DNA from 3 places in the Mesorhizobium album genome. Region 3 is predicted to be linked to each of the others. Evidence: predicted binding sites of a transcription regulator. Region 3 holds the regulator's gene; each other region holds the start of a gene.

Region 1 (6,438 bases), on a different contig from region 3:
CGGCGCTTTACGAGACCTTTGCTCGCGCACCCCTGGCTTTCGATCGGGGCGAGGGGACCTGGCTGGTCACCGACAATGGCGAGCGATATCTCGATTTCGCCGGCGGCATCGCCGTGAACTCGCTGGGCCACAGCCATCCGCATCTGGTCGCGGCGCTCACCGAGCAGGCCGGCAAGCTGTGGCATGTCTCCAACCTTTACGAGATTCCGGAGCAGCGCCGGCTGGGCGAGCGGCTGGTCGAGGCGACCTTTGCCGACAAGGTGTTCTTCACCAATTCCGGCGCCGAGGCGCTGGAATGCGCCATCAAGACGGCGCGGCGCTACCATTTCGTCAAGGGCCATCCTGAGCGTTTCCGCATCATCACCTTCGAGGGCGCCTTCCACGGCCGCACGCTGGCGACGATCGCCGCCGGCGGCCAGTACAAATATCTCGAAGGCTTCGGTCCCAAGGTCGAGGGCTTCGACCAGGTCGCCTTCGACGATATCGACGCCGCCGAAAAGGCGATCAAGCCGGAGACTGCGGCCATCCTGATCGAGCCGGTGCAGGGCGAGGGCGGCATCCGCCCGGTGCCGACGCAGTCGCTGAAGCGCCTTCGGCAGCTCTGCGACCAGCACGGCCTGCTTCTGATCTTCGACGAGGTCCAGTGCGGCATCGGCCGCACCGGCAAGCTGTTCGCGCATGAATGGGCCGGCGTGACGCCCGACCTGATGGCGATCGCCAAGGGCATAGGCGGCGGCTTCCCGATGGGCGCCTGCCTCGCCACCGACGAGGCCGCGACCGGCATGACGGCGGGCGTGCACGGCACCACCTTCGGCGGCAATCCTCTGGCGATGGCGGTGGGCAATGCCGTGCTCGACGTGGTGCTGGCCGACGGCTTCCTCGAGGACGTACAGCGCAAAGCGCTGCTCCTGAAGCAGGGCCTTGCGTCGGTCGCCGACGAATATCCCGACGTCATCGAAGGTATCAGGGGAACCGGCCTGATGCTTGGGTTGAAATGCGCCATGCCCAACGCCAAGGTGAACATGGCGCTGCGCGATCAGCACCTGCTCGCCGTGCCGGCCGGCGACAATGTCATCCGCCTCCTGCCGCCGCTCACTGTCACCGACGCCGAGATCGGCGAGGCGCTGGATCGCATTCGCGCCGGCGCCAAGGGCCTGACCGACGCCATTGCCGCCGAAGCCGCGAAGTAATTCTGGAATTTGCCGATGAGCGTTCGTCATTTCACCGACCTGTCCGCCGTTTCCGCAGGCGACCTGCGCATCATGCTGGACGACGCGGTGGCGCGAAAAACCAGGCTCAAGGCCGGCGAGCGTTCGAAGCCGCTCGAAGGCAAGGTGCTGGCGATGATCTTCGACAAGCCTTCGACGCGCACGCGCGTTTCCTTCGATGTCGGCATGCGCCAGCTCGGCGGCGAGACCATCATGCTGACCGGCACCGAGATGCAGCTCGGCCGTTCCGAGACCATCGCCGATACCGCCAAGGTGCTGTCGCGCTATGTCGACGCCATCATGATCCGCACCACCTCGCATGACCGGCTGCTGGAGCTCACCGAAAACGCGACCGTGCCGGTCATCAACGGCTTGACCGACGACACCCATCCCTGCCAGCTGATGGCCGACATCATGACCTTTGAGGAGCATCGCGGTCCGGTGGCCGGCAAGACCTTCGCCTGGACCGGCGACGGCAACAATGTGCTGCACTCGCTGCTTGAAGCCTCGGCGCGCTTCCGCTTCAATCTCAACGTCGCGGTGCCGGAGGGCAGCGAGCCGTTCGAGAAATATGTCGACTGGGCAAAGACCAATGGCGGCAAGGTCAAATTCGCCCGCTCGGCAGAGGAGGCCGTCGACCAGGCCGATTGCGTCGTCACCGACAGCTGGGTGTCGATGGGCCAGGAGCATCGCGCCCGCGGCCACAACGTCTTCCTGCCCTACCAGGTCAACGCCGCTCTGATGGCCAGGGCGAAGCCCGACGCGCTGTTCATGCATTGCCTGCCGGCGCATCGCGGCGAGGAGGTCACCGACGAGGTCATCGACGGGCCGCATTCGGTGGTGTTCGACGAGGCCGAGAACCGGCTGCATGCCCAGAAGGCTGTGCTGGCCTGGTGCCTGGGCGCTTGATCGGGGCTGACTTGACCGGGCCCAACTTGATCTGGGCCAACTTGATCCGGGACTATGTGATGCCTATTTGCGGGCCATCACGCAAATCGAACGCGCTTCGACCCATGCCGCCTGGAAAGCGGGATGGACGCGCCCCGGAGTTTTGTCATGCTGGAAACCCGTCTAATGGCTGAGCATCAACCCAAACTCGGTGAATTCGGCTTCGCCGGCGACGACCATGTCGTGCCTTACGAGGTGGCGCCGCTGGATGTGCGCGGCCGCACGGTGCAGCTCGGGCTGATGCTCGACGCCATCCTCAGCCGCCACGACTATCCCGAACCGGTCGCGCGCCTGCTGGCGGAGGCCTGCGTGCTGACGGTGCTCCTCGGCACGTCGCTGAAGTTCGAGGGCAAGTTCATCCTGCAGACCCGCACCGACGGACCGGTCGACATGCTGGTGGCCGATTTCACCACGCCGAATGCGCTGCGCGCCTATGCGCGCTTCGACGCCGGCCGGTTGCAGGCGCTGATTGCCTCAGGCGAGACCTCGCAGGAGAAGCTGCTCGGCACCGGCGTTCTGGCGCTGACCATCGATCAGGGTGCGCACACGCAGCGTTACCAGGGCATCGTCCAACTCGACGGCACATCGCTTGAGGAAGCCGCGCGCATCTATTTCCGGCAGTCGGAGCAGATTCCGACCGATATCAGGATGTCGGTCGCCAAGCTGGTGACGCCGGCTCCCGGCGGCGCCCGCGAGCAATGGCGCGCCGGCGGCATCCTTGCGCAGTTCCTGCCGCAGGCGCCGGAGCGCATGCGCGTGCCCGACATTTCGGGCGGCGACGGCGATCCGCGAGAGGTGACGCACGAGCCGGCCGACAATTCCTGGCAGGAGCTGCTGGCGCTGCTCGGCACCATCGAGCCGACCGAGCTGATCGATCCGACGGTGGGCGCCGAGCGGCTGCTCTACCGGTTGTTCCACGAGCATGGCGTGCGCGTCTTCCGTGGCGTGCCCGTCGCCGACCAATGCTCCTGCTCGCGCCAGAAGATCCGCGGCATCCTCGAAGGCTTTTCGGCCGAGGAGATCGAGCAAAGCACCGAGGATGGCGGCATCCGCGTCGCCTGTGAGTTCTGCTCGACGCAGTACGACTTCGATCCGGCGGAGTTTGCGGCAGAGTGAGATCGTCCTTCTCCCCATTTTACGGGGAGAAGGTGCCCGAAGGGCGGAAGAGGGGCGGCGCCAATTTCTGGTGATGGCCGCACATCCAGCGATCTTCGATCCTAATTCACCGTCCGTCTTGTCCCCGGCATGTCGAGGGAGAAGGCCGGGATGGCGACGTCGAACGTCTCGCCGCGTCCGTTGCGCATCGTGTAGTGGCCAACCATGATGCCGGACGGCGTCGAGAGCGGGCATCCTGACGTGTACTGGTAGCTGTCGCCGGGGTTGAGTTCCGGCTGGTCGCCGACGACGCCGGCGCCGCGCACTTCCTCGACGCGGCCGCGCCCGTCGGTGATGTGCCAGTAGCGCGACAGAAGCTGCACGAACTCGTCCGACCGGTTGTCGATCGTCACCTGATAGCCCCACACATAGCGGTTCTCGGACGGATCGGAACGATCCTCCAGGTAGAACGGCCTGACCTGCACTTCGATGTTGCGCGTGACGGCGCGATACATGGGCCTCTCCGGTTTGCCGGCTTAGGGAACATTTACCGCGCTTCGCGGTTGTTAGACGAAGCGCCGTCCATCCTGCCAGCTTCCAGCGCAGTTGTCGAAAAACAATGTCATTTAAGTGACACATGACAATGTTGGTGTGCACAAACCATGCGGGCGACTCGGGCGCTCTGTCGACTGATGAGACGGCCGCGGGCGGCCCTTCCGGAGTGACCAGAACTCGATGGAACTGACCTTTGCAGCCGCCTTTGCTTCGTCAGCCCTTCTTCTTTCCAATTTTGCCAGCATCCTGCTCGCCTCGTCGCGATTGAAGCCCAGGCGCCTCATTCCCCCGCCCCGAGGCAAGCAGCCGCCGGTCTCGATCATCGTGCCGTCGCGCGGCGTTGAGCCGTTCGCCGAGGAAACGCTCGAGCGCGCCTTCTCGCTCGACTGGCCGCGCTATGAGCTGATCTTCTGCGTCGCCCAGCCGGAAGACCCCGTGGTCAAGTTGATCGATGCCGCAATCGCGCGCTTCCCAAACGTTGCGGCGCGGCTCTTGATCGGCGAGGACAGGATCAGCGCCAATCCCAAGCTCAACAACTGCGTCAAGGGATGGCAGGCGGCACGGCACGACTGGGTGGTCCTTGCCGATTCCAACGTGCTGATGCCCAAGGACTATGTCCAACATCTGATGGCGGCCTGGCGGCCGGAAACAGGCCTCGTCTGCTCGACGCCGATCGGCTCGCGGCCGGACGGCTTCTGGGCCGAAGTCGAGTGTGCCTTCCTCAACACTCTGCAGGCGCGCTGGCAATATGCCGGCGAAGCGCTGGGGCTTGGCTTCGCCCAAGGCAAGAGCATGCTGTGGAACAAGCCGATGCTCGATGAAAATGGCAGCATCCACGCGCTTGCTGCCGAGATCGCAGAGGATGCGGCGGCGACCAAGCTGGTCAACAGCCTGGGGCTGCGTGTCAATCTCGTTGCCTCGCCCTTCGAGCAGCCGCTCGGCCAGCGCACGCTTGCCGAAATCTGGTCGCGCCAGGCGCGTTGGGCGCGGCTGCGCCGCGTCACCTTTCCTCTTTTTTTTGCGCCCGAGATCCTGACCGGCGTGGTCGTGCCGCTGATCTTCGCGCTGATCGCGGCAAAAAGCGCCGGCGTCAGCCTCCCCACCACGGCGCTCGGCGTGCTGGCGATCGCCTATGTGCCGGAATGCCTGCTCGCCTGGTCCAAGGGCTGGTACCTGTCGCTGCGCAGCGTCACCGCGATGATCGTGCGCGACGTAATGCTTCCCGTCATCTGGGCGCGCGGCTGGCTCGGCGGCGCGGTCGAATGGCGCGGCAACGCCATGACCATCCCCACCAAGGCAATGACCGAGCTGGAGGAGAGCATCTGAGCGCTCCAAAGGGACGCGAGCGCCCCGTCTGTCGTCAGCGACCGAGCTCGAGCCGCATGACTATATCTTGGTCATAGTTGCCAAAGCCGCGCCCAAATATGTTGACGCCGCCGGGATGCTTCGCCTTAGCGTCGATGCCGATCCTCATCCGGATCGAGCGATGCTCGGTGATGCCGAGGTCGTTCATCGTGACGTCGGAGATTCTGACGCCGTCGATGAAAGATCCCGACTGGCCGATCCGCCAGCTCTTCAACTTGCCATATTGTGAGCCCGCCAGCTTCCACCAGCTGGGCGTATAGACACCGCGCTTGTCGCCATAGTCGCCCGGCGACGTCCAGGTGCCGACCGCAACGTCGTTTACCCAAAGCGTGAGGTCGGAAGGCCAGTCCATATTGGTGCCGGGCACCTCCGACGAGAGCTCCATCGAGAACTCGATCGACTCTATCCGGGCATTGAGCAACTTGGCGTTGTTCGGAAATTTGTACTCGACGCTGCCCATTCCGAACCAGATGAGCGCCGCCTGGACGCGCGCAGGATCGAGGAAGGAATCAGGGACGTCCAGGAGGCCGATCACGCCATCGGTCGAGCAGAGACCGCAAGGCGGACTGACCTCGACGGATGTGAACAGGCCGAGCGGCATCGCGACTTCGATGATCTTCGCGTCGCGTTGAAGTTCCTCTTCCGCCTCGAACCGCACGATGATCTCATCGAAGCGGGCCGAACAGATCTTTTGATGGCCCTTCCTGGCCTTAACGGCCTCAGTCGCGATCAGGCCTGCTTCCTCGAGTGTCTGTACGTTGATGGCGACCGTCGATTGCGGCAGCTCCAGCCGGCGGGTGATGTCGTTGACGTTGAGCGGGCCTTCGCTGCGCAGGAGCTTTAGGATGCGTATGCGGATCGGTGACGCCAGTCCCTTCAAGATCTCGATGTCGTCCTCCGGATCGATGGTGAGGAAGTTGGGTTTCATAGACGACGGCGACCTGAGCGGGAAAGGAGGCAGTGTTTATATCATAATTTCTGATAGTCAAACGGATGGTCAGCCTTTGATGCCGGCCGAGAGCGTTATCGCCTGGGTCACGCGGCGCTGGAAAATCAGATAGGCCAGCGCAACGGGAAGTCCTGCCAGCACGGCGCCGGCCAGCTCGCGCGCATACTGGACACCGAAGGCGGAGTGCACCTGCGTGACGCCGACCGTGATGTTCATCGTCTCTTCGGAACTCTGCGCCAGGAACGGCCAGAGGAAAGCATTCCATGCGCCGATGAAGGTGATGATGGCCAATGCCGTGGTCACCCCCCAGTTCATAGG
Region 2 (6,438 bases), on a different contig from region 3:
TTCCGCCGCCTCGAAAGCAGCATCGTCGCCCGACGACGACAAGGCGGCCATCAGCGTCAAAGACATGCGCAAGTGCTTCGGCGACCATGAAGTGCTCAAGGGCATTTCGCTTGAAGCCCACAAGGGCGATGTCATTTCGATACTCGGCTCCTCGGGTTCCGGCAAAAGCACCTTCCTGCGCTGCATCAACTTGCTGGAAATCCCGGATTCCGGCGAGGTGCGGGTGGATGGCGAGTTGATCCGGATGAAGCAAGGCCGGGATGGCCGGCAAATGCCGGCTGACATGCGCCAGGTCGAGCGGATGCGTGCCAATCTCGCCATGGTTTTCCAGAGCTTCAATCTCTGGTCCCACATGACGGTGCTTGAAAATCTTGTCGCCGCGCCGACGCATGTGCTCAAGCGGCCGCGGGCGGAATGCCTCGAGCAGGCTGAAGCATTGCTGAAGCGCGTGGGCATTTGGGAGCGGCGCAACTATTACCCGCCTCACATGTCGGGCGGCCAGCAACAGCGCGCCGCCATAGCGCGCGCGCTGGCGATGAATCCCAAGGTGATGCTGTTCGACGAGCCTACATCCGCGCTTGATCCGGAACTGGTCGGCGAGGTGCTGCGCGTCATGCGCTCGCTCGCGGAGGAAGGCCGCACCATGCTGGTGGTGACGCATGAAATGGGTTTCGCCCGCGACGTATCGAGCCAGGTGATGTTCCTGCACAAGGGCGAGGTGGATTCGCTGGGTGAGCCAAAAGAGATGTTCGCCCGTCCCCCCACCCAGCAGTTCAAGCAGTTTATCGCGAATTTCAACAAATGACCGCGGCGCTGGCGGCGGCGTTTTGCAGGACCGGCGCCCAGCAAATCAGATCATGCTGGACAGGTCCGAGAACGCCATCGCCTTGCGCAGCACCTCGGCGAAGCGCTCGCCGGCGATCTCTTTCGCGCCGCTGTTATCGATCGAGGTAACGTCCGGACCGGAAAGCGTAACGCTCGTGCTGCGCGCCAGGCGGGCCAGCACCTCGCCGCGCGATTCGCGGCCGCGCGCCGCAAGTCGGTTGGCGAGGATTTCCGGCGCGGCGGTGATCTCAACCACCGCCAGATTGGCATAGCGCTCACGCAGCGCAGGGATGACCGCGCGGGAGACATTCGCCACGGCCACATGGCCATTGGCGACCGCCCAGTCGACATCGGCCGGCAGTCCGTAGCGCAGGCCATGCGCGTCCCAGCAGATGGCGAAGGCGCCGTCTGCTTCCGCCTCGGCAAAAGCGGCATCGGCCAGCGTGTCGTGGTCCTCGCTCGCCGAATCGCTCGGCCGGGTGATGACGCGGCGCACGAATTCCAGCCGCGTTTCGTCGGCGAAGCGCGCCTTGGCATAACCGATCAGCGTGTCCTTGCCGGCGCCGCTCGGCCCGACGACCGCGACGAAGACGCCGTTGCGGATGGGAAGCGTTTCGGTGAGCTCGCGTTCGATCAAAGCCGAAACCATCATGCGACCCGGCGTCCTTCGCGCCAGACGGTGCGAACGACCGGCACATGCTTGTCGACGCGCACGCGCACGAGATCGGCGCGGCGGCCGGGCTCGATAACGCCGCGATCGGAAAGGCCGACCGCGTCGGCCGGGTTCTTCGACACCATGGCGACCGCCTGCGGCAGCGAGATGCTCTCGACGACATCGCCGAGGAAGAAGGCCGACTGGATCAGGCTGAAGGGGATGTAGTCGGAAGACAGGATATCGAGCAGGCCGTCGCCGGCAAGCGCGCGCGCCGACACATTGCCCGAATGCGAGGAGCCGCGCATGACGTTGGGCGCGCCCATCAGCACGCCGAGGCCTGCCGCCTTCGAGGCCCTTGCCGCCTCCTCGGTGGTGGGGAATTCGGCGACACGCACGCCCTGCTCCACCGCCTCGTCGACATGGCCGGCGGTGGCGTCGTCATGGCTGGCGAGCACGATGCCGCGTTCGCGGCAGGCGGCGGAGATGAAGACGCGGTTCGGGCCGGAATTCATGGCCGATTCGGCCATCCGCTTCTCGCAGAACTTCTGGAAGTCGCGGTCGGTCAGCTTCAGCTTGCGCTGGTAGTAATAGGCATAGGTCTCGAGGTTGACGAACTGGCGCTGGCCCGGCGCATGGTCCATCAGCGAGGCGAGCTTCACCCGGTCGTCGGTTTCGAAATTGGCGAAGGCCTCGAGACAGTCCGGCGCCGAGACCTCGCAGCGCAGGTGGATGAAATGGTCGGCCCGCAGCCGATCCTGGCGCACGCTGTCTTCGATCGCGTCGGCGAGCTTGCGCACGTCGTCGGACTTCAAATCGGCATCCTCGTCCATGCCGACGCGCAAGGCATCGAGCACGGTGGTGATGCCGGCGGTCGCCACCTGGGCATCATGGGCAAGCACAGCAGCGATCGGGTTCCAGCGCACCTTCGGGCGCGGCGCGTAATGGCCTTCGAGATGGTCGGTATGCAGCTCGACGAGGCCCGGGATGATGTAGTCGCCGCCCATGTCCTCGCCGGTGCGGACGGCACCCGGCTCGATCGCAGCGATCAGGCCATCGCGCAGCAGCAGCGAGCCCTCGACGATCTCATCGGGCAGGACGATGCGGGCGTTGTTCAGAACGGTCTCGGCGGTCATCTCAGGCGGTCCTTGGTCTCGGGCAATAGCATCAGGCGGTCTTTCTGGCCGGTCGGCGGCCGAGTTCATGGTGGGAAAGCACCATGAAGGGGGCGCCCGGTTCGGTCTCGACGAACAGCGTCAGCGCATCCACCGGCACCGGGTGCTGCAGCACCTCCGCGAACAGGCTGTCGATTGCTGCGCGAAGACGTGGGCTTTCCTGTGGCCCGACGCGCCCGGACAACGTCATGTGGAAGCGGAAGGTCTCGAAAACGTAAGGATAGCCCCACTGGCAGAGGTTGCGGAACTCATCCGGCTTCAGCGAGTCTGGGCTGCGCCGCTCGATCTCTGCCTCGGTCAGCGGCGCGCGGAAGCGGTCGAAAGCGCGCACGACTTCGTCGGCGAAACTGTTGAGCGGCGCGAAAGGGGCTTCCGGCACCAGCGCGAAGAAACCGTCGATCTGGCCGACGACGAGGCGGGGGATGACGACCGGCGGTGCGGCTTCGGCAAAATCGACGAGCGCGGCGCGCAGCGAGGCTTCCGTCTCGTTCGGCGCCAGCCGGAACGGCGCCTTCAGCGTCGCGTGGAACCCGTAGCGCCGTGCCGAGGCAGTGTGGAAGGCAACCTCCGCCGCCGACAGCTCACCGACGGCCTCGACCGGTCGCGTTGCCGCGCCGAAGGGGTCGCGGCCCAGCCAATTGGCGGCGATGCGCGCCAGCGGCTCGTCCTGCCGTGGGGTGAAATAGATGGCGTAGCGCATGGAAAGTCCTCGTCAGCCCGCTGCCATAGGCGATTTCCATGACGGATTGACGAAGCTTTCGTGGGTTTTCGAAGGCAAATAGACCCTCGCGGTCCTTAGCCGACGATTTTTCCCAGCTGGACCAATAGCTTGAGCGCGGTGAGTAACCTTAGGCCTTCATCAGCCACTCATGCTCGGCGGCGTTGTGGAATTTCCAGGTCCGCTTCGGGCCGGCCATGACGTTGAGATAGTAGAGGTCGTAGCCGTGGCAGGCCGCGCAGGGATGATAGCCCTTCGGCACCAAGACGACATCGCCATCCTCGATCGCCATCGCCTCGTCGAGGTCGCGCACGCCGTTCCTGTCAGCGTCGGTGTAGACGCGCTGGAAGGCGAAGCCCTGCGGCGGGTTGAGGCGGTGGTAGTAGGTCTCCTCGAGATAGGATTCGGCGGGGAGGTTGTCCTGGTCGTGCTTGTGCGGCGGATAGCTGGAGGTGTGGCCGCCGGGCGTGATGACCTCGACCACCAGCAGCGAATCCGCCGGCTTGCCCTCGGGCAGGATGTTGGTGACGTAGCGCGTGTTCGTGCCCTTGCCGCGCACCTCCTGGCCGAGATCGTCCGGCGCAATCACACGCGCCGGCAGGCCGCCGCCAAGGCCCGGCGCCGAGCAGACGGCAAGCTCCAGCTCGGTGTCGGCGGTGACCGACCAGTCGGAGCCTTGCGGCACATAGACCGACCAGGGCTTGCCCTCGAAGGGCGACATGCGCTCGCCGAGCAGGCCGAGATCGTTGCCGCTTGCCGAGGCCTTGCCCTTGCCGGTGACGAACACCAGGCAGACCTCGCGCTCGCCCGTCTTGCCGGCAACGGTCTCGCCCGGCCGCAAGCGGTGGAGATCGAAACCGACATAAGTCCAGCCGGCGCTTTGCGGGGTGACGTGAGCGACGTGGCCGTGGCCCTTGTCGGCCTTGACGAGCAGTTTCGACATTATTGTCTCCCTAATTACCCGACACTTCGATTTTCAGGTCTGCTTTGCAGCCAAGGTTTCACCGTTTGATGGACTGTCCGGAAACCTTGGAGATTGGCTGAAGCCTCTCAACTTCGTCATCCTAGGGCGAAGCAGGAGCGCAGCTCCGTCGCGGAGACCCTAGGATCCATGCCGTAACCTCAATCGAAGAGCGCAGCGGAGCCGAATTCTGCACCGCAGCGGGTGTTTTGAAGTCACGGCATGGATCCCGGGGTCTGCGCCGCATCGCTTCGCCCCAGGATGACGAAGCGAGAGGCGTTTCGGCTAGTCACCAACGTATGCGATCCGCCACGCACCCAGTATCCAACCCGTAGAAACTTAGCCATGGATCAGTCATTCCTTCTGCTCGGCTGGAGGCTTGGCCTCCTCAACCGGCTTGTACAGGTAGAAGAACTGCCACACCGCGTAACCGGCGAAGCCGAGCGCAATGACGCCCCAGAACGGCGTGCCGGTGGCGAACTCGATCACCGACCAGATCAGGCAGACGGCGACGACGGCGATGCGTCGCCACAGCGGCCGGAAGAAGGGGTGCTCATAGTCTTTCATCGCGCCAATCCCGGATTTGCCCAAAGCGTGTCAGATAGACCGCGCGCCGTGGCAAATCCACCGTTTACGCCGGGAAGCCCTGCGTCTCCACCGTATAGCCGGCGGCCGTCATCACCCGCATCAGCTCTTTGTGGCCGACCTGAGCCATCTTCAGCGGCGGGTTCTTCTTCGGATCCTGCTCGGCCTCGACAACGAACCAGCCTTCATAGCCGTAATCGGCGAAGCGCTGGACGATGGCGCCGAAATCGAGCGAGCCGTCGCCCGGCACGGTGAAAGCGCCAAGCGCCACGGCATCGAGGAAGGACTGCTTCGTGCGGTCGAGCCCGTCGATCACGCCCATGCGCACGTCCTTCACATGCACGTGGTTGATGCGCTTGTGATGGTTGTCGATGGCGCGCAGCACATCGCCGCCGGCAAAGGCGAGATGGCCGGCATCGAGCAGCAGCGGAATGCCTTCGCCGGAATGGCGCATGAAGGCGTCTAGCTCCGGCTCGGTCTCGACCACAGCCGCCATGTGATGATGATAGGAGAGCGGCATGCCCTGGTCGGCGCACCATTCGCCGAATTCGGTGACGCGGCGGCTATAAGCCTTCATCTCGTCGTCGGTGAGCTTGGGCTTGGTGGCCAGAGGCTTGGAGCGGTCGCCCTGGATGGAGCGGCCGACCTCGCCATAGACGATGCAGGGCGCGTTGACCGCCTTGAACAGGTCGATCATCGGCTGGATGCGATCCTTGTTCCTGCCCAAGTCCTCGTTGACCAGCGTGCCGGAAAACCAGCCGCCGCAGAGCGTCACGTCGGCCTCCTTCAGGATCGGCAGCATCACCTTCGGGTCGTTCGGGAAGCGACGGCCCATCTCCATGCCGGTGAAGCCGGCCGAGCGCGACTGGCGCAGGCATTCCTCCAGCGACACGTCATCGCTCAATTCCACGAGATCGTCGTTCCACCACGCGATGGGGGACATTCCCAGTTTGGCTTTCAAGTCGTCACTCCAGTGTCAGGTTCGTTCCTACCCTCCCCCTTGTGGAGGGTCGCTGCGAAGCAGCGGGGTGGGGGTGCGGCGCCGACCACCACCCGGAGGACCTTCGGTCCGACCTCCCCACAAAGAGGAGGTAGGGGGGTTGGCAGCGCCGGCTTCAATCACCGATGCTCTGCATCTGCTTTTTGTCCTCATACGCCTTGCGCGCGGCGTTCACTTCGCTACGCGACGAGACTTCCGGCACGGCGACATCCCACCAATGGCCCCCGGCTTCGGTCGAGAGCAGCGGATCGGTGTCGATGACCAGCACGGTGGTCTTGTCGTTGCCTCTTGCCTTGGCCAGCGCTGTCTCCAATTCGGCGATCGACGCCACCTTCTCGGCGACGGCGCCAAGGCTTGCCGCATGCGCGGCGAAGTCGACGTCCGGCATCACCTCGTGGCGGGCGTCCTTCAGGAGATTGTTGAAGTTGGCGCCGCCGGTCGCCATCTGCAGCCGGTTGATGCAGCCATAGCCGCGGTTGTCGAGGAGCACGATGGTGAGCTTCAAGCCCAGCATCACCGATG
Region 3 (6,438 bases):
CCACTTGCGGCGCGACCCAGACTGGCCCGAAGGCCGGCATAGAGGCTTTTTTTCGAGCCTCGAAAAAATACTGGTCCAACGCCGAAGCGCTGTCAACTGCGATTTTGATGGTTTTTGAGGTACCGCGAACTTTTTTTCGAGATCCGCAATAAATAATGACAGCCCCACCGGCTTCTGCCACTATCCCGGAATTCCGGGAAGGAAGCGCGCAGCGATTTTCGGCACGGAATTGAACCAGGCAAAATCCAGCGCGGTCCGGCGTCATATCGAGGACGGGACCGATCTGGCGCGTCGCCGACGGCCCATGCAATATCAAGAGGCCGCGCTGACCGGGAGGAAGAAAATGTCGGTCGGGATCCGCCACGACGACCTGCGCCGGCGCAACCGCGCCATGGTGCTCTCGGCCGTGCGCCGGGCCGGCCAGCCGTCGCGGACGGAGATCGCCGCGACCACCGGGCTCAGCCACTCGACCATTTCGGCGATCTCCTCGGACCTGATCCAGGAAGGCATCCTGACCGAGAGCAAGCCGAGCGAGACCGCCTCGCTGAAGCGCGGCCGGCCGCAGGTTGGCCTCGCCCTCAATCCCGAGGCGGCGGCGGTGGTGACGGTGGTGCTGTCGCTCAATTTCCTCTCCGTCGCCGTCATCGACTATGCCGGCCAGGTTATCGCCGAGGAACAGCGGCGCCTCGATACGCTGACCATGCCGCGCGACGAGCTGATTGGCGAATGCACAGCAATCGTCCGGCGCCGGCTGGAGGACCCCGACCTCGATGTCGGCAGCGTCGCCCGCATCGCCATGGGCATCCAGGGCATCACCGATTCTCATGCCCGCGCCATGCTGTGGTCGCCGATCACGCCGCTGACCGATATTCCCTTCGCCGACATTCTGGAAAAGGAATTCGGTATTCCGGCCACCATGGAGAACGACTGCAACATGATGGCGGTGGCGCTGCAATGGCGCGATCCCGACCGCTATCGCGACAATTTCATCGCCATCCTGCTCTCGCACGGCATCGGTATGGGTCTGGTGCTGAAGGGCGAGCTCTTCACCGGCACGCATTCTTCCGGAGGCGAGTTCGGGCACATGATCCACCGTCCGGGCGGCGCGCTCTGCCGCTGCGGACGCCGCGGCTGCGTCGAGGCCTATGCCGGCAACTACGCCATCTGGCGCAATGCCAAAGGGATGAGCGAGAACTCCGAGCCGGTCGACGTCAGCGATGCCGACATGCGGGCTCTTGCCGCCAAGGCGCGCGAGAGCGCCGGACCGGAGCGCGAAGCCTACCGCAAGGCCGGCGAGGCGCTCGGCTTCGGCCTTGGCAACCTGTTCGCGCTGATCGACCCGGCACCGGTCGCCATGGTCGGCGTCAGCGCCGCGGCGTTCGACCTGATAGAGCCGGCGCTGCGCGAGGCCATCGCCCAGACCGCAGGCGGCCAGCATTCGAAGTCGATCTCCTTCGACACCGAGCCGAACGAATTGCCGCTCATCCGCGAAGGCTGCGCCATGCGCGCGCTCACCTTCGTCGACCAGGAGATCTTCGCGCCGGGCGTCCATGCGAGGACCGGTGCAACCGGGAAGAACGTCGCCTGATCAGTCTTCCCTGATCGCGTAGCCCGCCCCGCGAATGGTGCGGATGACATCGGGCATGCGGCCGTTGTTGACCGCCTTGCGCAGACGCCCGACATGCACGTCCACCGTGCGTTCGTCGATATAGATCGTCTCGCCCCAGACATTGTCGAGCAGCTGGCTGCGTGAGAACACCCGGCCGGGATGCCGCATCATGAATTCGAGCAGCCGGAACTCGGTCGGGCCGAGCCTGATCTCGCTCTTCTTGCGGTAGACGCGGTGCGATTCACGGTCGAGCACGATGTCGCCGACCTTGAGCACGCTGGACAGCACCTCCGGCTTGGCGCGGCGCAGCAGCGCCTTGACCCTGGCCATGAATTCCGGCGTCGAGAACGGCTTGACCAGATAGTCGTCGGCACCCGTCGAGAGGCCGCGCACCCGGTCGCTTTCCTCGCCGCGCGCCGTCAGCATGATGATCGGCAGCCGCTCGGTCTCGGGCCGCATCCTGAGGCGACGGCAAAGCTCGATGCCGGAAACCGCCGGCACCATCCAGTCGAGCACCAACAGGTCGGGCACGTTCTCCTGCAGGCGGATCTCGGCTTCGTCGCCACGGGTCACCACCTCGACCTGATAGCCCTCGGATTCGAGGTTGTAGCGGAGCAGCACCCCCAGCGGCTCCTCGTCCTCCACCACCATGATGCGTGGCGCGATCATTTGGCAGTCACCTTCGTTGTCAGGCCGCCGGCGCCGGCATCGCCGTCTCGTCCTGCTTCGGACGATTCGCGGGCAATTGGGTGCCGGTCAGCACGTAATAGGCGTTCTCGGCGATATTGGTGACATGATCGCCGATGCGTTCCAGATTCTTGGCGCAGAACAGGAGATGCGTGCAAGCCGTGATGTTGCGCGGATCCTCCATCATGTAGGTCAGGAGCTCGCGGAAGACGGAGGTGTATTTCACGTCGACGCGCTCGTCGTCGTTCCTGAGCTTGGCGAGCGCCGTGGCGTCGCCCGCCGTGTACTCCTCGATCACGCCCTGGACCTGGATCAGCACCAGCTGCGCCATCGAATCGATGGAGTGCGAAAGGTCGCGCGGCGCGGTGCTGACGCCGACGGAGCCGACGCGCTTGGCAATGTTTTTGGCGAGATCGCCGATGCGTTCGAGGTCGCCGGCCATGCGGATCGCGCCGACCACGTTGCGCAGGTCGTCGGCCATCGGCTGGCGCTTGGCGATCAGCGTGATGGCGCGGTCGTCGAGCTCGCGCTGCCTGGCGTCCATGATGGCATCGTCGGAGACCACGCGCTGCGCCAGCGCGTTGTCGGAATTGAGCAGAGCCTTGGTCGACGCGCCGACCATGGAGCCGGCAAGATCGCCCATGTCGCGGATGAGCCGGCTGATCTGCCTCAAATCCTCGTCGAAGGAAGCGACGGTATGTTCGGCCATGATGAATGTCCTCGTATGAACTCAGCCGAAGCGGCCGGTGATATAGTCCTGCGTGCGCTTCTCGCGAGGCGAGGTGAAGATCTTCTCGGTGCGGTCGAACTCGACCAGCTCGCCGAGATACATGAACGCCGTCTGCCGCGACACGCGCGCCGCCTGCTGCATGTTGTGGGTGACGATCACGATCGTGTAGTCGGCCTGCAGCTCATCGATCAGCTCCTCGATCTTGGCGGTCGACAGCGGATCGAGCGCCGAAGCCGGCTCGTCGAGCAGAATGACTTCCGGCTTCACCGCCACGGTGCGGGCGATGCAAAGCCGCTGCTGCTGGCCGCCGGAGAGGCTCTGGCCGCTGGCGTTGAGCTTGTCCTTGACCTCGTTCCAGAGCGCGGCGCGCTTCAGCGCCGACTCGACGCGGTTGTCCATCTCCGCCTTGCTGATCTTCTCATACAGCCTGACGCCGAAGGCGATGTTCTCGTAGATCGACATCGGGAACGGCGTCGGCTTCTGGAACACCATGCCGATCTTGCTCCTGAGCAGGTTGAGGTCCTGCGACCGGTCGAGGATGTTCTTGCCGTCAAGCAGCACCTGGCCCTCTGCGCTTTGCTTCGGATAGAGCTCGTAGATGCGGTTCAGCACGCGCAGCAGTGTCGACTTCCCGCAGCCCGACGGCCCGATGAAGGCAGTGACGCTGCGTTCGGGCAATGACAGGTTGATGTCCTTCAGCGCCTTCGACTGGCCATAGTAGAAGTTGAGGTTCTTGACTTCGATCTTGGCCTTCTCCACGGCGGTGTCGGCTACGTTCAGATCGGTGGACAACATCGGTTTCATCTGTCCTCTCTGCGTCCGGTGAGGCTGCGGGCGAAGATGCTCAGCCCGAGAACCGTCAGGGTGATTATGAGTGCGCCCGTCCAGGCCAGTTGCTGCCATTCCTCGTAGGGGCTTAGGGCGAACTGGAAGATGGTCACCGGCAGGCTGGCCATCGGCGCGTTGAGATTGCTCGACCAGAACTGGTTGTTGAGCGCGGTGAAGAGCAGCGGCGCCGTCTCGCCGGAAATGCGGGCGATCGCCAGCAAGATGCCGGTGACGATGCCGGAAAGTGCCGCGCGATAGGCGACCGAGCGGATCACCACCCAGCGCGGCGCGCCGATGGCGGTGCCGGCTTCGCGCAGCGCGTTGGGCACGAGGTTGAGCATGTCCTCGGTGGTGCGCACCACGACGGGGATCACCAGGATGGAGAGCGCCACCGCGCCGGCGATCGCCGAGAAATGGCCCATCGGCCGCACCAAAAGCTCATAGACGAACAGGCCAACGATGATCGAGGGCGCCGACAACAGGATGTCGTTGATGAAGCGCACCACAGTGGTGAGGCGCGAGAAGCGCCCGTATTCGGCCATGTAGGTTCCGGCGAGCACGCCGATCGGCGTGCCGACGAGGATGCCGATGATAGTCATGATGATGCTGCCGTAGATGGCGTTGAGCAGGCCACCGGCGTCGCCGGGCGGCGGTGTCATTTCGGTGAAGACCGACAAGGAGACGCCGGAGAGGCCCTTGTAGATCAATGCGCCAAGGATCAGCGCCAGCCACGCAAGACCGATGCCCGCCGCGATGACGCACAGCGCCATCATCACGGCATTCTTGCGCTTGCGGCTTTGGTGGAGCGATGCGGCGGTCGACATCGGTCAGGCTCCCGTGCGGCTATCGATGCGCAACAGCATGTAGCGTGCGAGCGCGAGGATGATGAAGGTGATGATGAACAGGATCAGGCCGAGCGCCACCAGCGAGGAAGTGTAGATCGAGCCGTCGGCCTCGGTGAATTCGTTGGCGATGGTCGCCGAGATCGTCGTGCCCGGGGCAAACAGCGAGGCGCTGATGCGATGCGCGTTGCCGATGACGAAGGTGACCGCCATCGTCTCGCCGAGCGCGCGGCCGAGGCCGAGCATGACGCCGCCCATGATGCCGACGCGGGTATAGGGGATGACCACGCGCCGGGTCACCTCCCAGGTCGTGCAGCCGATGCCGTAGGCCGATTCCTTCAGCACCGCCGGCACCGTGTCGAACACGTCCTTGGTGATCGAGGTGATGAAGGGCAGCACCATGATGGCAAGGATCAGCGACGAGGTCAGCAGGCCGATGCCGTAGGGCGGACCGGCAAACAGGCTGGAGAGGCCCGGTATGCCGTGGAAGATGTTGATGATGAAGGGCTGGATCGTCGTCTGCAGGAACGGCGCGAAGACGAACAGGCCCCAGATGCCGTAGATGATCGAGGGAATGCCGGCGAGCAGCTCGACCGCAATGCCGATCGGGCGCCTCAGCGGGCGCGGGCAGAGCTCGGTCAGGAAAACGGCGATGCCGATGCCGATCGGCACGGCAATGATGATGGCGATAGCCGAGGTGACGACGGTGCCGTAGATGGGCGCCAGCGCGCCGAAATTCTCCGTGACCGGGTTCCAGGCCTCGCTCGTCAGGAACGAGAAGCCGAACTTCGACAGCGCCTCCCACGAGCCGGCGACCAGCGAGATGGCGACGCCGCCCAGGAGAACCAGCACGAGGATGGCGGAAGCGCGCGTGGCCGCCCGGAAGACCATGTCGGTGAAGGCGAAGCGGCGCACCGTCGCTTCCCTGGTCCGCATGGCGGACGAAGTCACGGCTTCGGAAACGGCACTCATCTAGCCCCCTCGCATTTCGAAAGAGAGACAGGAGGGCGCCCTGCGGCGCCCTCCTCATTCCGGAAGGATTACATGCCGGAGTAGATCGGCTTGCCGTCCTTGTCGACGATGTCCTTGCCCCACATTTCCTCGACGCTCTTCACGACCTTGTCGGGCATCGGAACGTAGTCGAGTTCAGCAGCCATCTTGTCGCCCTTGGCATAGGACCAGGCGAAGAACTTGAGCGCTTCGGCCGTGGCGGCTGCATCGTCGGGCTTCTGATAGACGAGGATCCAGGTGGCGGAGGTCATCGGCCAGGATGCAGCACCTGCCTGGTTGGCCAGGATGACGCCGTAGCCCGGCTGCGAGCTCCAGTCGGCGTTGGCCGCGGCAGCCGAGAATGCCTTGGCGGTCGGCTCGACCTTCTTGCCGTCCTTGTTCACCATGTCGGCATAGGTGAGCTTGTTCTGCTTGGCATAGGCGTATTCGACATAGCCGATCGCGCCGCCGGTCTGCGAGACGTTGTTGGCGACGCCTTCGTTGCCCTTGGCGCCGATGCCCACCGGCCACTCGAGCGCCTTGTCGACGCCGACCTTCGACTTCCAGTCAGCGTTGACGTCGGCCAGATAGTAGCTGAAGTTGAACGTGGTGCCGGAGCCGTCCGAGCGATGGACGACCGCGATCGCCTGGTCGGGCAGCTTGATCTTGGGGTTGAGCTTCTTGATCGCCTTGTCGTTCCAGTTGGTGATCTTGCCTAGGAAGATGTCGGCCAGCGTCGGGCCGTCAAGCAC

What was found. The regulator PhoB, encoded in region 3, activates phosphate uptake and scavenging genes when phosphate is short. The targets are predictions, from matches to a motif close to TGTCATNNANCTGTCAT.
Region 1: RFN28_RS00085 (ceramide glucosyltransferase) is a predicted target of PhoB. The motif match lies at 3,872-3,888, and genes of this name have one in related genera.
Region 2: RFN28_RS19020 (DUF1045 domain-containing protein) is a predicted target of PhoB. The motif match lies at 3,391-3,407, and genes of this name have one in related genera.

What each region holds. Positions count from the first base shown of each region.
Region 1 covers NZ_JAVIIW010000001.1:16,395-22,832, reverse strand. The annotation lists gene RFN28_RS00105 (aspartate aminotransferase family protein) at 1-1,190, shown strand, start outside; gene argF (ornithine carbamoyltransferase) at 1,206-2,117, shown strand; gene RFN28_RS00095 (Hsp33 family molecular chaperone) at 2,241-3,272, shown strand; gene apaG (Co2+/Mg2+ efflux facilitator ApaG/CorD) at 3,374-3,766, opposite strand; gene RFN28_RS00085 (ceramide glucosyltransferase) at 3,987-5,132, shown strand; gene RFN28_RS00080 (ArsR/SmtB family transcription factor) at 5,167-6,099, opposite strand; gene RFN28_RS00075 (carbohydrate ABC transporter permease) at 6,169-6,438, opposite strand, start outside.
Region 2 covers NZ_JAVIIW010000022.1:23,022-29,459, forward strand. The annotation lists gene RFN28_RS19005 (ABC transporter ATP-binding protein) at 1-805, shown strand, start outside; gene phnN (phosphonate metabolism protein/1,5-bisphosphokinase (PRPP-forming) PhnN) at 851-1,477, opposite strand; gene RFN28_RS19015 (alpha-D-ribose 1-methylphosphonate 5-triphosphate diphosphatase) at 1,474-2,613, opposite strand; gene RFN28_RS19020 (DUF1045 domain-containing protein) at 2,645-3,352, opposite strand; gene iolB (5-deoxy-glucuronate isomerase) at 3,501-4,313, opposite strand; gene RFN28_RS19030 (DUF3329 domain-containing protein) at 4,686-4,898, opposite strand; gene iolE (myo-inosose-2 dehydratase) at 4,963-5,877, opposite strand; gene iolD (3D-(3,5/4)-trihydroxycyclohexane-1,2-dione acylhydrolase (decyclizing)) at 6,032-6,438, opposite strand, start outside.
Region 3 covers NZ_JAVIIW010000012.1:132,474-138,911, reverse strand. The annotation lists gene RFN28_RS12905 (ROK family transcriptional regulator) at 344-1,588, shown strand; gene phoB (phosphate regulon transcriptional regulator PhoB) at 1,589-2,278, opposite strand; gene phoU (phosphate signaling complex protein PhoU) at 2,298-3,005, opposite strand; gene pstB (phosphate ABC transporter ATP-binding protein PstB) at 3,027-3,830, opposite strand; gene pstA (phosphate ABC transporter permease PstA) at 3,827-4,678, opposite strand; gene pstC (phosphate ABC transporter permease subunit PstC) at 4,682-5,668, opposite strand; gene pstS (phosphate ABC transporter substrate-binding protein PstS) at 5,737-6,438, opposite strand, start outside.